4 regions of the Streptomyces sp. bgisy027 genome follow, and region 4 is predicted to be linked to each of the others. Evidence: riboswitches for the same ligand, from Rfam matches in the RefSeq annotation. Region 4 holds a riboswitch; each other region holds the start of a gene.

Region 1 (4,547 bases), on a different contig from region 4:
GACTCTCCGTCGTAGTAGATCGACTCCTCGCGGACGTACGTGCCGGGTTTGGGGGCGTGGATCATCATGCCGTTGCCGATGTAGATGCCCACGTGGGTGACGTCGTCGTAGAAGAAGACCAGGTCGCCGGGCTGGGCGCTGGAGAGGGGGACCGTGGTGCCGGCGTTGACCTGGTCGTAGGTGACGCGGGGGATGTCGACGCCGGCGGCCTTCCAGGCGGCCTGGGTGAGGCCGGAGCAGTCGTAGGAGTCGGGGCCGGTTGCGCCCCAGACGTACGGCTTGCCGATCTGGGAGCGGGCGAAGGCCAGGGCCTTCTCGGCCTTGGTGGCGTAGGAGGAGTCCGCGGAGGATGAGTCCGAGGTGCCCGAGTCGGCGGGAGGCTGGGTGCTCTCCTGCTGCTGGGCGGCGGCCTCCTCCTGGCGCTGGCGCTCGGCCTCCGCCTGCTGGCGGGCCAGTTCGGCGGCCTTGCGGGCGGCCTCCTCCTGCTTGCGCTTCTCGATCGCGGCGAGGCGGGCCTTCTCCTCGGCCGTCAGCTTCGAGAGGAGCTCGCGCGCGTCGGAGAGCTTCTGCTGGACCGTGGCCTTGGCGGACTTGAGGTCGTTCTGCGAGTCGGTGAGCGTCTCGAGGCTCTGGGTGGCCTCCCGGCGCTTCTCCATCGTCTCGGACTGCTGGGTGAAGTAGTCGTCGACCGACTCCTTCTGACGGCCGGTCATCCGGTCCATCAGCTGCGTCTGGTCGAAGTAGTCCTGCGGGTTGTCCGCGAGGAGGAAGGTCGCGGTGTCGGGGGCCGCGGCGCCGGTGCGGTACTGGGCGGCCGCGTTGCGGCCGAGTTCCTCGCGGGCTTCGTTGAGCTTCTGGGTGCGCTGGGCCACGTCGTCGAGGAGGGTGTCGACGCGCTTGCGCTGCTTCGCGGTCTTGTCCTTGGCCGCGTTGTACTTCTCGGTCGCCGACTCCGCTTGGCGGTAGAGGTCGTCGACCTTCTTCTCGACCTCTTCGAGGCTGGGCTTGTCGTCCGTCGACGGGCTGGCGTTGGCCGTCTGGGACAGCAGGGCCACGGACGTGAGGGCGGCCGTGGCGAGGGCAGGGGTGCGTATGCCTGCTACGCGCGTACCGGCGGGACGCGACTTGCGGTGCGACGCCAAGGGAGGCGACTCCTTCCACGTTCCGCCTACCGAGTTAGCTGTCGGGTTCGGGCGGGTGGTTCGGAAGGGTTGCCCTACGGCCCGTCCCCGGGAGGGAAGTCGGGCCGATTCACCCCAAGTTCGGTGGGTCCCCGGCTCCGGTCGCCGTGAGGCGCGCCGGACTCGGCGGAGGCCGTGCGGCCCGGCGTCGTTCGCCGGTGGGGGTCGTACGGCCTGCCCGGCACGGTAGCCAACTCGTGTGGCCCCTGTGAAGGTTGATGTTCGATATGCCCGATACATTTTCGTGACCTTGGTCCAGAACGCGACGGGCGGTGGTTGGTTCGGGGGAGCGTGCGAGGTTTTGTGGGCGTGAGGGGTGAGTAGGTTGATTTGGGAGTGTCGATGCCCGTCTGGGGTGGCCGGTTGCGGGTTGCGGTGGGGCGGTTGCTGGGAGTGAGGGAGGGGGTCGGGGGGTGATCGTCGGGGGTTCGGGGCTGTGATGTTTCGAGGGTGGGGGCGGGCTGTCAGTGCGGCGGCCTAGACTCGGAGAGCGATGAGCAGCCTCTTTGACGACAGCTTCCTGGCGGACCTCCAGGCCCCTCGGGCCCACGAGGAAGAGCACCCGCCGCCGCCCGAGGACGAGCACGCTCCGGAACCGGTTCCGGACGATCTGTTCGGTGGGAAGTTCGACGTGCCACCGGACCGGGACGACCACTACCGCGACGGCGCCCCGCGGCCGGTCATCGACGCCGCGGCGCTGCTGGAGGGGCTGAACGACAACCAGCGTGCCGCCGTCGTCCACTCCGGCACCCCGCTGCTCATCGTGGCCGGCGCCGGCTCCGGCAAGACGCGTGTGCTCACCCACCGCATCGCCCACCTCCTCGCCGAGCGGAACGTGCATCCGGGGCAGATCCTCGCGATCACCTTCACCAACAAGGCCGCGGGCGAGATGAAGGAGCGTGTCGAGCAGCTCGTCGGCCCGCGTGCCAACGCGATGTGGGTGATGACGTTCCACAGCGCGTGCGTGCGCATCCTGCGCCGGGAGAGCAAGAAGCTCGGGTTCACCTCGTCGTTCTCGATCTACGACGCCGCCGACAGCAAGCGGCTCATGGCGCTCGTGTGCCGTGATCTGGATCTCGATCCCAAGCGGTACCCGCCCAAGTCCTTCAGCGCCAAGATCAGCAACCTGAAGAACGAGCTGATCGACGAGGAGGACTTCGCCGCCCAGGCGACGGACGGCTTCGAGAAGACCCTCGCTCAGGCGTACGCCCTGTACCAGTCGCGGTTGCGGGAGGCCAACGCCCTCGACTTCGACGACCTGATCATGACGACGGTCAACCTGCTGCGCGCCTTCCCGGACGTCGCCGAGCACTACCGCCGGCGCTTCCGCCATGTGCTGGTGGACGAGTACCAGGACACCAACCACGCCCAGTACGCGCTGGTGCGCGAGCTCGTCGGGACCGGCGAGCACCCCGTCGACGTGCCGCCGAGCGCGCACGACGTCCCGCCCGCCGAGCTGTGCGTGGTGGGTGACGCCGACCAGTCGATCTACGCCTTCCGGGGCGCCACCATCCGCAACATCCTCCAGTTCGAGGAGGACTACCCGGACGCGACGACGATCCTGCTGGAGCAGAACTACCGCTCCACGCAGACGATCCTGACCGCAGCCAACGCCGTCATCGAGCGCAACGAGTCCCGCCGCCCCAAGAACCTGTGGACCAACGCGGGCGCGGGCGCGCGCATCACCGGCTATGTCGCGGACACCGAGCACGACGAGGCGCAGTTCGTCGCCGAGGAGATAGACCGACTGACGGACGCGGGCGACGCGAAGGCCGGCGACGTCGCCGTCTTCTACCGGACGAACGCCCAGTCCCGTGTCTTCGAGGAGATCTTCATCCGCGTCGGGCTGCCCTACAAGGTGGTCGGCGGGGTCCGCTTCTACGAGCGCAAGGAGGTCCGGGACGTCCTCGCCTACCTGCGGGTGCTGGCCAACCCCGAGGACTCCGTGCCGCTGCGACGGATCCTGAACGTGCCCAAGCGGGGCATCGGCGAGCGCGCCGAGGCGATGATCGACGCGCTGTCGCAGCGAGAGAAGATCAGCTTCCCGCAGGCGCTCAAGCGCGTCGACGAGGCGTACGGGATGGCCGCGCGGTCCACCAACGCCGTCAAGCGGTTCAACACGCTGATGGAGGAGCTCCGTACGATCGTCGAGTCGGGGGCCGGGCCGGCGACCGTGCTGGAGGCGGTTCTGGAACGGACCGGCTATCTGGCCGAGTTGCAGGCCTCCACCGACCCGCAGGACGAGACGCGTATCGAGAACCTCCAGGAACTCGCGGCCGTCGCCCTGGAGTTCGAGCAGGAGACGGGTGAGGGCGAGGCCACCGGAGGACTCTCGGACTTCCTGGAGCGGGTCGCGCTGGTCGCCGACTCCGACCAGATCCCGGACGAGGAGGAGGACGGCTCCGGCGTCATCACCCTGATGACCCTCCACACCGCCAAGGGCCTGGAGTTCCCGGTCGTCTTCCTCACCGGCATGGAGGACGGCGTCTTCCCGCACATGCGCGCCCTCGGCCAGAACAAGGAACTGGAGGAGGAGCGGCGGCTCGCGTACGTCGGCATCACGCGCGCGCGTGAGCGGCTGTATCTGACGCGCTCGGCGATGCGCAGCGCGTGGGGGCAGCCGTCGTACAACCCGCCGTCCCGCTTCCTGGAGGAGATCCCGGCGGCGCACGTGGACTGGAAGCGCACCGGGGCGACCGCGCCGGTCTCCTCCGGGCCCGTGTCCGGGGTCGCCGCCTCGCTGTCGTCGTCCCGCTCGCGCTCCTCGGCGTCGGGCGCGTCCGGCTTCGCCACGCGCCGCACCTCCGAGAAGCCGGTCGTCCAGCTCGCCGTCGGCGACCGTGTCACGCATGACCAGTTCGGGCTCGGCACGGTGACGGGTGTGAAGGGCACGGGCGCGAACGCCGAGGCGACGATCGACTTCGGGGACACCAAGCCGAAGCGGCTGCTGCTGCGGTACGCGCCGGTGGAGAAGCTCTAGCGCCGACAAGTGCGCCCCCGCTGCCGGTGAAGGGCGGGGGCGCGTGCTCAGGTCTTGGTCGCGTCGCCTACGACGGGTCGACCCCGTGGCTGCGCAGCCAGGACAGTGGGTCTATCGCCGAGCCGCCGCCGGGCCGGACCTCGAAGTGCAGGTGCGGGCCCGTCGAGTTGCCGGAGTTGCCGGAGTACGCGATCGGGTCGCCGGCCTTGACCGTCGTACCGGAGGCGACGCGGTAGCTGGAGAGGTGGCAGTACCACGTCTCCGTGCCGTCCTTCGCGGTCACGATCATCATGTTGCCGTAGGCGCTGTTCCACTGCGTGCGGACGGTGCCGTCGGTCGCGGCCATCACCGTCGTGCCGTACGAGACGGGGAAGTCGATGCCGGTG
Region 2 (4,547 bases), on a different contig from region 4:
GCGCCGATGCCGTCGTACCCCTACGTCCTGCTGTCCGCCGCCGTCTCCCTGGACGGCTACCTCGACGACACCACCCCCGAGCGCCTGCTGCTGTCCAGCCCGGCCGACTTCGACCGGGTCGACGAGGTCCGCGCGTCCGTGGACGCCATCCTGATCGGCGCCGGCACGATCCGGGCGGACAACCCGCGGCTGCTGGTGAACTCGGCCGAGCGGCGGGCCGCGCGGGTGGCGGCGGGCAGGCCGGAGTACCCGCTGAAGGTCACGGTCAGCGCGTCCGGCGAGCTGGACCCGGCGGCGAACTTCTGGCACACCGGCGGCGACAAGATCGTCTACACGACGGAGAAGGGCGCGGAGCGGCTGCGCCGGGAGCCGGTCGCGGCGGACGTCGTCGCGCTGGGGCCGGAGCTGGACTGGCGGTCCCTGCTGGCCCATCTGCGCGAGGCGCGCGGCGTCGAGCGGCTGATGGTCGAGGGCGGCGGCACCGTCCACACGCAGCTGATGACACAGGGGCTGGCGGACGAGTTGCAGCTGGTGCTGGCGCCGCTGTTCGTGGGCGACCCCGAGGCGCCGCGGCTGTTCGGGCCGGGCGGCTACCAGGGCGGCCGGCTGCGGCTGCTGGAGTCGCGCCGTATCGAGGACGTCGTACTGATGCGCTACGCGCCGACGGCACCCGGCACCGGCACCCTCCCCTCCGCCGCGGACCGGCACTGGCTGGCGCTGGCATGCGAGCTGGCGGAGCGGTGCCCGCCGTCGGAGACGGCCTTCAGCGTCGGCGCGGTGGTCGTCGCGGCCGACGGGAGCGAACTTGCGCGCGGGCACTCCCGGGAGGGCGGTGATCCGCATGTGCACGCGGAGGAGGCGGCACTGGCGAAGATCGCGGCCGGGGATCCCAGGCTCGCGTCCGCCACCGTGTACAGCAGCCTGGAGCCGTGCACCCGCCGCTCGTCCCGGCCCGTGCCCTGCGCGCGGCTGATCCTCCGGGCGGGGGTCCGCCGGGTGGTGACGGCCTGGCGGGAGCCGGACACCTTCGTGGCGGGCGCCGACGGGAGCGGGATGCTGGCGGCGCAGGGCGTGGAAGTGCTGGTGCTGCCGGAGTACGAGGAGCGCGCCAAGGCGCCCAACGCCCACCTGCTGCCCTGACCGCCCCGGTGTGACGCGGCCCGCACCGCTGACCGAGACGTACTGGTCAGAACGGCCCCCGGGAAAAGCCGTGTGCTTCGGGCCCCGCGGATGGCGTACTATGGATTCACCGACGCGGGGTGGAGCAGCTCGGTAGCTCGCTGGGCTCATAACCCAGAGGTCGCAGGTTCAAATCCTGTCCCCGCTACTGAAGGCTCAGGGCCGGAACTGATTCAGTTCCGGCCCTGAGTGTTTTCCCGTACTCCCGTACTCCCGTTGCCGCGGGGCTCGGTGTGCTTTCGGATCGCCGTCACCGGGGGTGATCGGACGACCGCCCTCCGCATAACAACTGACACGCCGTCAGTATCGATGTGGCATCTGAGGTTTGGCCAACTCGCCCGATTTAGGCCGCTCGTGACCCGTAAGTCCGGGCGAAAATCGTTAATGATCAAGAGGAACAGCTTGGAATCCGCACCTCGCGTCTATTAACGTTCGATAACGCAGCGCGGTCGTCCCAGCCGTCACAAGAGGCGGCTCCGTGCGCACGCGCCGAGTCCCGCAAGGGAGCCGGGGAACCACCACCCTGGGGTGAATCGCGCGAATATCGCCGGGAAGTCACGGTTGATATACGCGCGTAGGAGACCTTCCTGCTCCGAACCCGTCAGCTAACCCGGTAGGCGAGAAGGAAGGAAAGGAGTACGCCCACGTGGCGTCCAACCGGCCTGCTCCGCAAGCCCCGTTCGTGCCGAGTCAACGCGACACCGACACCTTCGGCTACGACCGTTACCGCACCGACGAGGGCCCGTTCGAGGAGTGGAACCCCACCGCGGAGTCCATTCGCCCCGTTCGTGGCAGGCACCGCGTCTCCAAGCAGCGTGGCGGGGGACTCGCCCGCAGCTCCACGGTTCTCGGCGTCGGCGTCATAGCCGCCGTCGGCGCGGGCGGCATGGCCAGCGCGAACAGCGGCAAGCCGCCGGTCGCCATCACCATGCCCGACCTGCCGCTGATCTCCGACGACTCGTCCGAGCCCGCCGAGGACACGGCCACCGCGCTCAGCACGATGGGCGAGACCACCGAGCAGACCGCGCAGGGCACCTCGGACGCCGGTGAGGCGCTGCGCAGCCGGATCATCGCCCAGGCCGAGCTCCAGCAGGACCAGATCGACAGCAAGGCCGCCGCCGCTGCCGTCGCCGCCGCCGAGAAGGAGGCCAAGGAAGCGGCCGCCAAGGCGGAGAAGGAAGCCGAGGCCAAGGCCGCCGCCGCGAAGGCCGCCGCCGAGGAGGAGGCCCGCAAGAAGGCCGAGGCCGAGCGCCTCGCCGAGTTGGCCAAGCAGTACACGCTGCCGACCTCCTCGTACACGATCACCTCGACGTTCGGTCAGGCCGGCGCCTACTGGTCCTCCGGGTACCACACGGGCCTCGACTTCGCCGCCCCCACCGGGACGCTGATCAAGGCGATCCACTCCGGCACGGTCACCTTCGCCGGCTGGGACGGCTCCTACGGCTACAAGACCGAGATCACCCTCGACGACGGCACCGAGCTCTGGTTCGCGCACCAGTCCTCGATCAGCGTCAGCGTCGGCCAGAAGGTGAACACGGGCGACGTCATCGGCCGCGTCGGCGCCACGGGCAACGTCACCGGCGCCCACCTGCACCTCGAGGTGCACCCCGGCGGCAGCACCAGCGGCATCGACCCGATGGCCTGGCTCCAGGGCAAGGGCCTCAACCCCTGACCCACCCCGAGACGGGTATCCACTTCTGATCCCCGGCGGTCCTGGCGACGACCCCCCGACGCGAGGACCGCCGGTTTCGGCATGCCCCAGGGCCTGTCAACGCCCCCTGAGCCGCGGCCCGGTCACGTCCGGTACGGGTTGTAGGCGGGGTATGGCGACGGGCCGTACCCCGGCCCGTCGACCTGGCCGTAGGACTGCCAGTGGACCGGCACCGGTGCCATGTGCGGGTGGCCGTACCCGTGCTGGTGCCCCCGCCAGGACTGCTCGGCGGCCGCGTGCTCCAGGGCCGGGCGGGCGAACTCCCGGCGGTGCCACAGCGCGTGCAGCAACTCCTGTTCCCGTACGACGAAGTCGGCGCCGGCCCGGCCGCGGCGGCCCCGGTGCCGTAGGAACGCCAGCGAGGTGGCGTAGGCCTCGTACTGCGCCACGGTCCGTGCCGCCGTCCGTCCGCCGTGCCGGCGCGCGTACTGCCGGGCCACCCGCCGTTCCCGCATCGAGCCCAGCGCGAACGGTTCGCCCGGTGAGAGCCAGCCGGCGACGACATAGGCGGGCAGCTCCTCGCGCACGGTCCGCAGCTCGCGCTGGCGGGTCCAGATCACCAGCCAGGTCAGCAGCCCGAACGCGGGCACCATGAGCGTCGCGTACACGGCGAAGAAGCCGTACTCGCCGAAGGCCGAGGAGCCGTTCCACAGGGCGTGCATGCCCATGGCGAGCAGCAGGCCGAGGAACGGGAGCAGGACGCGGCGCACCTGCTGGCGCTCGCCCGACCGCGCGGCGATGCCGAAGCCGATGCCGGTCAGGACGGTGAAGAGCGGGTGCGCGAAGGGCGACATGATGACGCGGACGAAGAAGGTCGCCGCCGTGACGGAGGCGATGCCGCTGTCGCCGGTGAGCTGGTCGGTACCGAAGGCGGTGCCGAGGTAGAGGATGTTCTCGGTGAAGGCGAAGCCGGTGGCGGTGACCCCGGCTATCACCACGCCGTCGACGATGCCGGTGAAGTCCCGGCGGCGGAACAGGAAGACCAGCAGCACGGCCGCGGCCTTCGCCAGTTCCTCCACGACGGGCGCTATGACGGTGGCGCCCAGGGTGTCCGCGTGCGACGGGTCGGCCGTCGCGGTCGCTATCCATCTGGTCGCGAAGCTGTTGGCGACGATCGCTATCAACGCCGCCGCGCAGGCACCCCAGGCGAAGGAGAACAGCAGATTGCGCCAGGGGCCCGGCTCGACCCGGTCCAGCCAGCGGAAGGACGCCACCAGCAGCGGCACGGGCAGCACGGCGAGCCCGAGTCCGACCAGGAACCCCTCGGTGCCGGTCTGCTCACGCACCAGCGCGAGGATCACCAGCCCGGAGAGCGCGAGGAGGGTGCTGAGCGCGCCGTAGCGCACCCACCGCTTCTGCCACCAGTGCGCGTGCCGCAGTGCGCCGCCGGTGGGACCGGTGGGGTGCGTCGGGTACGGGGGACAGGTGGCCACGGCATTGACCCTAACGAGGCAGGGGCGCCGCCCGCAGCAGCGCGAGGGGGCTCGGGCGCCGGTGAGGGGTTGCTGTCGGTGCTGGTGTCGATGTCCTCGGGGGACGGTCGTCGGTGCTGGTCTTCCCGCTGCTCCTACCGCTGTACGCGGCGGAAGAGCAGGTCGTTCACCACATGACCCTTGTCCAGTCCCTGGCCCTCGAAACGGGTCAGCGGCCGGAACTC
Region 3 (4,547 bases), on a different contig from region 4:
CGCTGTTATCGGGCGGCTGGGCGTCGCGATTCGGCGAGCGCGGCTCGGCGTTTCGAGCGGGTGCGGCTCAGCGTTTCGAGCGGGTGCGGCTTCGCGTTTCGGGCGGGTGCGGCTTCGCGTTTCGGGCAGGCGCCGGCGGAATTCTCGGCACGGCGGCGATGCATCCGAAAAAGGGCAGCGGAAATTCCCCGCCGCCGAATATCTCCTCTTTGTATACGGCGCCTGTGTTAATGCCGCAGACTCGGCATGTTTACGGGATGTTGCGAATTCCTCACACGCTCCGCGCGCTCACCGCCCGTGCCGAACCGCAGACGGTGCGCGGCGAGGGAGCGCTCGGTGTGCAGGGCGGTGATCGCGCGGGCGCGTTCGCCGTCACCGCGCGCCACCGCGTCCACGATCGCGCCGTGCTCGGTCCAGGACTCCACGGGATCGGCGGGCGCCTCCACGGCGTACATCCAGGCGATCTTGTGGCGCAACTGGGCCAGTATCGAGGTCAGGGCGGGGCTGCCGGTGGACTGGGCGAGCGTCTCGTGGAACCAGCTGCCCAGGGAGCGCAGGTCGTCGCTGTTCCCCCGCTTGGCCCGCTCCTGCCCCAGCCTGACCAGGCCGCGCAGGACCTTCAGATGGGCCTCGGTGCGCCGCTGGGCGGCCCGGGAGGCACCCAGCGGCTCCAGCAGGCCGCGCATCTCCAGCAGGTCGGCGGCCTCCTGTTCGGTCGGTTCGGCGACGCACGCGCCCGCGTGGCGCCGGGTCACCACGAAGCCCTCTGCCTCCAGGGTGCGCAGGGCCTCCCGCACGGGGACTCGGGAGACGCCGTAGCGGCGGGCGAGCAGTTCCTCGGTGAGCCGGCTGCCGCGCTCGTAGACACCCGCGACGATGTCGTCCCGGATCGCCGTGCACACCGAGTGCGCCGGAATACGCATGACCGACCTCCGCCTTAATCCCCGTGAAACGTCGACGAATGACGTGTTCCCGAGGACTCTATTGCAACCGGCCGGAATTTCCGACGGCGGGCCGGAATCCATGGATATTTTTTGGTCAGCGTAACGTCCGGAAAGAGCGAAAGCCCCGGCTTGAGAGCCGGGGCTTCGAGGACGCTGCGGTGGTGGCGTCAGACGTTCACGCCGTGGCCGCGCAGATAGGCGACGGGGTCGATGTCGGAGCCGTACTCCGGCGTCGTGCGGGCCTCGAAGTGCAGGTGCGGCCCGGTGACGTTGCCGGTGGCGCCGGACAGGCCTATCTGCTGGCCGGGGGTGACGGCCTGGCCGACCGAGACGCCGATGGACGACAGGTGGCCGTACTGCGTGTACGTGCCGTCGTTCATCTTGATCACGATGCTGTTGCCGTACGCCCCGCCCCAGCCGGCCTCCACGACGGTGCCGGAGCCGACCGCGTGGACGGAGGTGCCGGCGGCGGCGTGGAAGTCGACGCCGGTGTGGCTGCCGGAGGACCAGACGGCACCGCCGGACTTGTAGCCGGTGGAGACGTACGAGCCGGCGATCGGGGCGACGTACGACAGCAGACGCTTGCGCTCGGCCTCGCGGGCGGCACGTTCCTTGGCCTCGCGCTCCGCCTTCGCCTTCGCGGCCGCCTTCTCGCGGGCGGCCTCCTGAGCGGCCTTCTTCGCGGCGGCGGCCTCCGCGGCGGCCCGCTCCTGGGCGATGGCCTGGGCGTCGATCTGGTCCGCGATGGAGTTCTCGACGGTGACGACGGGGATGAGGCCGGTCTGCTCCGCGGCGGGCTCGGCGGCCAGCGCGGGGGCGGCCAGGGTGCCGACGACTCCGGTGGCGGTGAGCGCGGCGACTCCGGCCGCGCGGGCGGTGGTGCGCTCGAACCGGCCGGGCTTACGGTGCTTCCCGGTGGGGCGGTTCTTCCCCGTGGCGCAGGTGAACGCCATGAAGTGGCTGATCCTTTCCTTCCCTCTCGCCTACCGGGTTAGCTGACGGGTTCGGAGCAGGAAGGTCTCCTACGGACCCCCTCGCGACTCGCGCGGGCGTCCGATTCACCCCAGGGACTACGGGTGGGTCCCCGGCTCCCCTGGCTCGCGCCGTACGGGGACTCGGCGATGGCTGTCCGGTGCCGCGGGCGCGGCGCACTGCCTGACGAACAGCCCGGAAGACGCTAAACGCGGCGTCTTTCAATCCCCAAACGGATCGCGGCTTTTGTAGCGCATCCCACAGGCCAGACAGGCAGCCTCTCCCTCAATTCGGGCATAAAGGGGCCCTGGTGACTCAAAGGTCACCAGGGCCTCTGCAGGCGCGTGCGCCGGACGGCGCGAGCCCGTCCTCTACTCGGCTGCCACGACCGTGACTTCACCGATGCCGAGGGCCTCGACGGGCTCCCGGATCTCGGCCGCGTCACCGACCAGGATCGTCACCAGACGGTCGACCGGGAAGGCGCTCACGGCCGCCGCCGTGGCCTCGACCGTGCCGGTCGCGGCCAGCTGCTGGTAGAGCGTCGCCTGGTAGTCGTCGGGCAGGTGCTGCTCGACCTGGTCGGCCAGCGTGTTGGCCACGGACGCCGCGGTCTCGTACTTCAGCGGCGCCACCCCGACGAGGTTCTGCACGGCGAAGTCCCGCTCGGCGTCGGTGAGGCCTTCGGCCGCTACACCGCGCAGGACCTTCCAGAGGTCGTCCAGGGCCGGACCGGTGTGCGGGGTGTCGACGGAGCCGCTGATGGCGAGCATCGCCGCGCCCGTGCCGTCCGGGGCGGAGCGCAGCACCTGGCCGAAGGCCCGCACACCGTAGGTGTAGCCCTTCTCCTCGCGCAGGACCTTGTCCAGACGGGAGGTGAGGGTGCCGCCGAGGCAGTAGGTGCCGAGCACCTGCGCGGGCCACACGCGGTCGTGCCGGTCGGGGCCGATACGACCGATCAGCAGCTGCGTCTGGACGGCGCCGGGGCGGTCGACGATGACGACCCGGCCGGTGTCGTCCGCGATGACCGGCGCGACCGCGCGCGTCTCGCCCGGGGAGCCGGTCCAGGCACCCAGGGTGTCGCCGAGCAGGGTGTCGAGGTCGACGCCGGTGAGGTCGCCGACGACCACGACGGTGGAGGTGGCGGGGCGTACGTGCCGCTCGTAGAAGGCGCGTACGGACGCCGAGTCGATGTCGGCGACGGTCTCCTCGGTGCCCTGGCGCGGGCGGGACATGCGCGCCGTCGCCGGGAACAGCTCCTTGGAGAGCTCCTTGGCGGCGCGGCGCGAGGGGTTGGCCAGCTCGTGCGGGATCTCGTCGAGCCGGTTGTTCACCAGGCGCTCGACCTCGCTGTCCTCGAACGCGGGCGCCCTCAGGGCGTCGGCGAGCAGGCCGAGCGCCTTGGGCAGGCGGGAGACGGGCACTTCCAGGCTGACCCGGACGCCGGGGTGGTCGGCGTAGGCGTCGAGCGTGGCGCCGCAGCGCTCCAGCTCGGCTGCGAACTCCTCGGCGGTGTGCTTGTCGGTGCCCTCGGACAGGGCGCGCGCCATGATCGTGGCGATGCCGTCGAGGCCCTTCGGCTCGGCGTCCAGGGGTGTGTCCAGGAGGACCTCGACGGCGACGACCTGCTGGCCGGGGCGGTGGCAGCGCAGGACCGTGAGGCCGTTGTCCAGCTTGCCGCGCTCGGGCGCCGGGAAGGCCCAGGGCCGGGCCTGGCCCGCCTGGGGCTGCGGGTGGAACTCCATGCTGGCGAGCTCGGTCACTGCGCCGACTCCTCGTTCTCGTCGGTGGCGGGGGCGGCCCCGGCGGTGGCGGCGGCCTCCAGTTCCTCGGCCTCGTCACCGACCGGCTCGTACACGAGCACCGCGCGGTTGTCAGGGCGCAGCCGGGCCTGGGCGACGGCCTTGACCTCCTCGGCGGTGACGTCGAGGACGCGCTGCACGGCGGTGAAGGCCAGCTGCGGGTCGCCGAACAGGACGGCGTAGCGGCACAGTTCGTCGGCGCGGCCCGCGACGGTGCCGAGCCGGTCCAGCCACTCGCGCTCCAGCTGGGCCTGCGCGCGCTCCATCTCCTCGGCGGTGGGGCCCTCCTGCGCGAAGCGGGCGAGCTCCTCGTCGACGGCCGACTCGATGACGGGCACCTCGACGTCGCCGGAGGTCTTCACGTCCAGCCAGCCCAGCGAGGGCGCGCCGGCCAGGCGCAGCAGGCCGAAGCCGGCCGCCACAGCCGTACGGTCGCGCCGCACGAGGCGGTTGTAGAGGCGGGAGGACTCGCCGCCGCCCAGGACGGTCAGCGCCAGGTCGGCGGCGTCGCACTCGCGCGTGCCGTCGCTCGGGAGGCGGTAGGCGGCCATCAGCGCCCGCGCGGGGACGTTCTCCTCGACGACCTCGCGCAACTGCTCGCCGATGACCTCCGGCAGCGAGCCGTCGCGCGGGGCGGGCTTGCCGTCGTGGCCCGGGATGGAGCCGAAGTACTTCTCGACCCAGGCGAGCGTCTGCTCCGGGTCGATGTCGCCGACGACGGACAGGACGGCGTTGTTGGGCGCGTAGTAGGTGCGGAAGAACGCGCGGGCGTCCTCCAGGCTCGCCGCGTCCAGGTCGGCCATCGAACCGATCGGAGTGTGGTGGTAGGGGT
Region 4 (4,547 bases):
CGGCCGGCGACCCCGTCCTGGTCGTTCTGGCCGCCGCCGACCGGGACCCGGAGCGGTTCGCCGACCCCGACGTCCTGGACCTCGGCCGCCGCGACAACCAGCACCTCGGCTACGGCCACGGCATCCACTACTGCCTCGGCGCCCCGCTGGCCCGTCTGGAGGGCCAGACCGCGCTCGCCACGCTCCTCACCCGCCTCCCGGATCTCCGACTCGCCGTGGATCCGGGGGAGTTGAGGTGGCGGGGCGGTCTCATCATGCGCGGACTGCGTACGCTTCCGGTGGAGTTCACCCCCGTTGGGTGAGTACGTCCACCTCGGCAAACATGACGCGTGCTCATGTCTGTGATCTTCACGTGATCTGCGCGGCATTAACTTGTGACAAGTGATCGTCTGCCTATACGTTCACGGATCAACAGGGCGTCCAGGTTTTGAGCGCCGTGTTCAGTGCTGCCTCGCGAAAGGTCCCCGCATGCTCTCCGGGAACGGTCGTCACCGTCGCCCCCGTCAGGCTCCGGCTCTCCTCGTCGCGGCCGGAGTCACCGGGTCCGCGATCGCCATCCCGCTCCTCGGCGCCAGTGGCGCGAGCGCTGCCGACGGCACCGTCTGGGACAAGGTGGCCGAGTGCGAGAGCGGCGGCTCGTGGAGCGCCGACGACGGCAACGGGCAGTACGGCGGACTCCAGTTGACCCAGGACGACTGGGAGCAGTACGGCGGCCTCGACTACGCCACCAGCCCCGACCTGGCCAGCCGCTCGCAGCAGATCGCCGTGGCGCAGGAGATCCTGGCGGACCAGGGGACCAAGCCGTGGGGTACGTGCGCGGTGCTCAACGGGCTCACCAAGAAGTCCGGATCGGTCGAACTCGACACCGGGGTGGAGGACGGCTCACCCTCCGAGGTGTCCGGATCCTCCGGTTTGCTCGATTCATCCAACTCGTCCAGCTCGTCGAATTCATCTGATGCATCAGATTCATCTGACTCATCCGGTGAGTCCGACTCGGGTGATTCCTCCGACGCGTCGACGCCGTCCGGCGACCCCTCGCAGTCGGCGAGCGGCACTCCGGACGCTTCGTCCGAATCGCCCGGGAAGTCCTCTTCTTCGCCGTCTTCATCCGGTGGGTCCGACAAGTCCTCGAAGTCTGACACGTCACCCGAGGCGACGGCCTCGCAGTCGCCGGAGGGCTCGCCCGTCGAGGAGTCCGAAGCGGACAATCAGGACAACTGGTCGCAGGATGCCGGTTCCTGGAGCCTCGTCGACACCGGTTCGGTCAACGATGCCGACGATGCGGTCGAGCGGGCGACGAACGGCACCGGCCGGCATCGCGGCCCCAGCGCCCACGAGAGCGGCACCGCCGAGGCGACCACCAAGTCCGCCGGACGCCACGCCTCCTACAAGGTCCGCGAGGGCGACACGCTCGCCTCCATCGCCGACTCCCTTGACCTTGAGGGTGGATGGCGTGCGCTGTACCGGGCGAACGAGAAGGCCATCGGCGCCGACGCCGACCGCATCGCTCCCGGTCAGACGCTGGACGTCCCCGTCGAATAGCGGTCGAACAGGGCGAAAAACAGCGGCAGTTCACGTCATGTTTCGCGTTGAATGTCCGTTTTGAAAGCAGTGAGAGATAGATCTCAGAAGCCCTGATCGTCTTTGAAATTCCGCGAATCGCGTGTCTACGGTCGTGACCGCTCGCCACCAGTGCGGGCCCCTGCGGCCGTCACGCCGAATCCTGCCGGCGGCCGTACGGGAACAGTCGTCGCGTCATGCGCCGTAGGCAGGAGCGGGGGACCCAAGGTTTGCGCCGGGTCCGGCGGTTGAGGTCCTTCGGGGCCGCACCGCCGGAACCGGCTCGGGGTGAAGTCGCGCAGCGGGAGCCGAGAGGCGAGCGTGCGCGGCCGGGCAACTCAACCGGCCCGAACCCGACAGCTCACCTCGTAGGCGTCGGTGAGGGGATCCAACCATGCTGTTTTCCAGCAAGGGCAAGCACCGTCGTCCGTCCAAGGCCGCTCGCGCCATCGCCGTCGTCGGCGTCACCGGTGCCGCCGCCGTCGCCGCCCCGCTGATGGCCGCCGGCAACGCCTCGGCCGCCACCGCCTCCGAGTGGGACGCCGTCGCCCAGTGCGAGTCCGGCGGCAACTGGTCGATCAACACCGGCAACGGCTACTACGGCGGTCTGCAGTTCTCCGCCTCCACCTGGGCCGCGTACGGCGGTACCGCCTATGCCTCCACCGCCGACCAGGCCACCAAGTCCCAGCAGATCGAGATAGCCGAGAAGGTCCTCGCGGGCCAGGGCAAGGGTGCCTGGCCGCACTGCGGCACCGGCCTGTCCAGCGCCGCGTACACCGGCTCCTCCGCCGGCGGCTCCTCGCAGAGCACCGAGTCCACCACGCGCTCCTCCGAGCAGCAGTCGGCCTCCCGCTCCGCCGACCGCCCGGCCGCCGAGAAGAGCACCAAGACCGTCACCACCCCGGCCGGCAAGAAGGTCGAGAAGGGCGACGGCGAGTACAAGGTCGCCAAGGGTGACACCCTCAGCACGATCGCGGCCGAGCACGACGTCAAGGGCGGCTGGGAGAAGCTCTTCGAGCTGAACAAGGACATCGTCGAGGACGCCGACCTGATCTACCCCGGTCAGCAGCTGCACCTGAAGTAAGAGGGCGCGGCCACGGCGATGCGTGGCCGACAGCTGAACCACGGCGCCTTCACAGCCGTGGACCTCATAGTGAAGGCGTCGTGAGGGCCCCCGTCCCCACGAACTCCCCGCCTCGGTGCGTCTTCCCCCGTACGCACCGGGGCGGGGTCTTTTTGTACCGCCTCTTTGTTCCGTTCGGAAACAATTTACTCTCGGTTCTGTCCACGGGGCGGTCGACCGCTGGTCTGATGCCCGGAGCCGGTTAGGCTCGTCCCGCAGTCCCTCCGCGGACCGCGTACCCGCGTCACATCCCAAGAAGGAGATGCTCGTGCCGTCCATCGACGTCGTCGTAGCCCGGGAAATCCTGGACTCCCGAGGCAATCCCACGGTCGAGGTCGAGGTCGGCCTCGACGACGGCAGCACGGGTCGTGCCGCCGTTCCGTCCGGCGCCTCGACGGGTGCCTTCGAGGCCATCGAGCTCCGCGACGGTGACCCGAACCGTTACCAGGGCAAGGGTGTCGAGAAGGCCGTCCTCGCCGTCATCGAGCAGATCGGCCCGGAGCTGGTCGGCTACGACGCCACCGAGCAGCGCCTGATCGACCAGGCCATGTTCGACCTGGACGCCACCGACAACAAGGGCTCCCTCGGCGCCAACGCCATCCTCGGCGTCTCCCTCGCCGTCGCCCACGCCGCCTCCGAGGCGTCCGACCTGCCGCTGTTCCGCTACCTGGGTGGCCCGAACGCGCACCTGCTGCCCGTCCCGATGATGAACATCCTCAACGGCGGATCCCACGCGGACTCCAACGTCGACATCCAGGAGTTCATGATCGCCCCGATCGGCGCGGAGTCCTTCTCCGAGGCGCTGCGCTGGGGCACCGAGGTCTACCACACCCTCAAGAAGGTGCTGAAGGGCCGCGGCCTGTCCACCGGCCTCGGCGACGAGGGCGGCTTCGCCCCGAACCTCGGCTCCAACCGCGAGGCCCTCGACCTCATCCTCGAGGCCGTCAAGGAAGCCGGCTACGCCCCCGGCGAGCAGATCGCCCTCGCGCTCGACGTCGCCGCCTCCGAGTTCTACAAGGACGGCAAGTACCTCTTCGAGGGCAAGGAGCGCTCCGCCGCCGAGATGACGGAGTACTACGAGGAGCTCGTGGCGGCCTACCCGCTCGTCTCCATCGAGGACCCGCTGTTCGAGGACGACTGGGCGGGCTGGAAGGCCCTCACCGACAAGCTGGGCGACAAGGTCCAGATCGTCGGCGACGACCTGTTCGTCACGAACCCGGAGCGTCTGGCCCGCGGCATCGAGGACGGCGCCGCCAACGCGCTGCTCGTGAAGGTGAACCAGATCGGTTCGCTCACCGAGACCCTCGACGCCGTCGAGCTGGCCCAGCGCAACGGCTTCAAGTGCATGATGTCGCACCGCTCCGGCGAGACCGAGGACGTCACCATCGCCGACCTGGCCGTCGCCACCAACTGCGGCCAGATCAAGACCGGCGCCCCGGCCCGCTCCGAGCGCGTCGCCAAGTACAACCAGCTGCTGCGCATCGAGGAGATCCTCGACGACGCCGCGGTGTACGCCGGCCGCAGCGCCTTCCCGCGGTTTCGCTCCGCGAACCATTAAGGACAGCAAGGGCTGACCCCACCCGGGTAAGGCTTAGCCAGTCGTACGTACGTCCCCGTACTCGGTCCCGTACCGTGTGCGGGGACGTACGCACGTGAAAGGGGAGGCGAGAGCCGATGGCCGTCAAGGACCGGGACCGTTTCTCCACCGCGACCAGGATCCGGTTGCTCGGCGAGCAGACGGCGGCCCGCGTCTACCGCTCCCAGACCAAGCGGCAGGCCCGGCGCTCCCGGCTCACCGGACGCGCCGCGCTGCTCGCACTGGTGGTCTGCTCCCTCGTCGTGGCACTGGCCTACCCCATAAGGC

The links. Region 4 has a riboswitch for cyclic di-AMP ahead of AC3ETA_RS26745 (transglycosylase family protein). Riboswitches for the same ligand answer to the same signal wherever they lie in the genome.
Region 1: another riboswitch for cyclic di-AMP. It lies ahead of AC3ETA_RS07520 (C40 family peptidase); the one in region 4 lies ahead of AC3ETA_RS26745 (transglycosylase family protein).
Region 2: another riboswitch for cyclic di-AMP. It lies ahead of AC3ETA_RS29260 (M23 family metallopeptidase); the one in region 4 lies ahead of AC3ETA_RS26745 (transglycosylase family protein).
Region 3: another riboswitch for cyclic di-AMP. It lies ahead of AC3ETA_RS12375 (M23 family metallopeptidase); the one in region 4 lies ahead of AC3ETA_RS26745 (transglycosylase family protein).

What each region holds. Positions count from the first base shown of each region.
Region 1 is NZ_JBYIVZ010000005.1:196,164-200,710, reverse strand. It holds gene AC3ETA_RS07520 (C40 family peptidase) at 1-1,142, opposite strand, end outside; cyclic di-AMP (ydaO/yuaA leader) riboswitch at 1,151-1,320, opposite strand; gene pcrA (DNA helicase PcrA) at 1,675-4,161, shown strand; gene AC3ETA_RS07510 (M23 family metallopeptidase) at 4,229-4,547, opposite strand, start outside.
Region 2 is NZ_JBYIVZ010000032.1:19,202-23,748, reverse strand. It holds gene AC3ETA_RS29270 (dihydrofolate reductase family protein) at 7-1,140, shown strand; tRNA gene AC3ETA_RS29265 (tRNA-Met) at 1,254-1,327, shown strand; cyclic di-AMP (ydaO/yuaA leader) riboswitch at 1,657-1,814, shown strand; gene AC3ETA_RS29260 (M23 family metallopeptidase) at 1,826-2,851, shown strand; gene AC3ETA_RS29255 (PrsW family intramembrane metalloprotease) at 2,974-4,323, opposite strand; gene trmB (tRNA (guanosine(46)-N7)-methyltransferase TrmB) at 4,458-4,547, opposite strand, start outside.
Region 3 is NZ_JBYIVZ010000009.1:193,142-197,688, forward strand. It holds gene AC3ETA_RS12370 (GntR family transcriptional regulator) at 228-923, opposite strand; gene AC3ETA_RS12375 (M23 family metallopeptidase) at 1,112-1,897, opposite strand; cyclic di-AMP (ydaO/yuaA leader) riboswitch at 1,910-2,075, opposite strand; gene AC3ETA_RS12380 (M16 family metallopeptidase) at 2,288-3,676, opposite strand; gene AC3ETA_RS12385 (M16 family metallopeptidase) at 3,673-4,547, opposite strand, start outside.
Region 4 is NZ_JBYIVZ010000027.1:102,228-106,774, reverse strand. It holds gene AC3ETA_RS26755 (cytochrome P450 family protein) at 1-302, shown strand, start outside; gene AC3ETA_RS26750 (transglycosylase family protein) at 469-1,542, shown strand; cyclic di-AMP (ydaO/yuaA leader) riboswitch at 1,751-1,950, shown strand; gene AC3ETA_RS26745 (transglycosylase family protein) at 1,955-2,644, shown strand; gene eno (phosphopyruvate hydratase) at 2,952-4,241, shown strand; gene AC3ETA_RS26735 (FtsB family cell division protein) at 4,358-4,547, shown strand, end outside.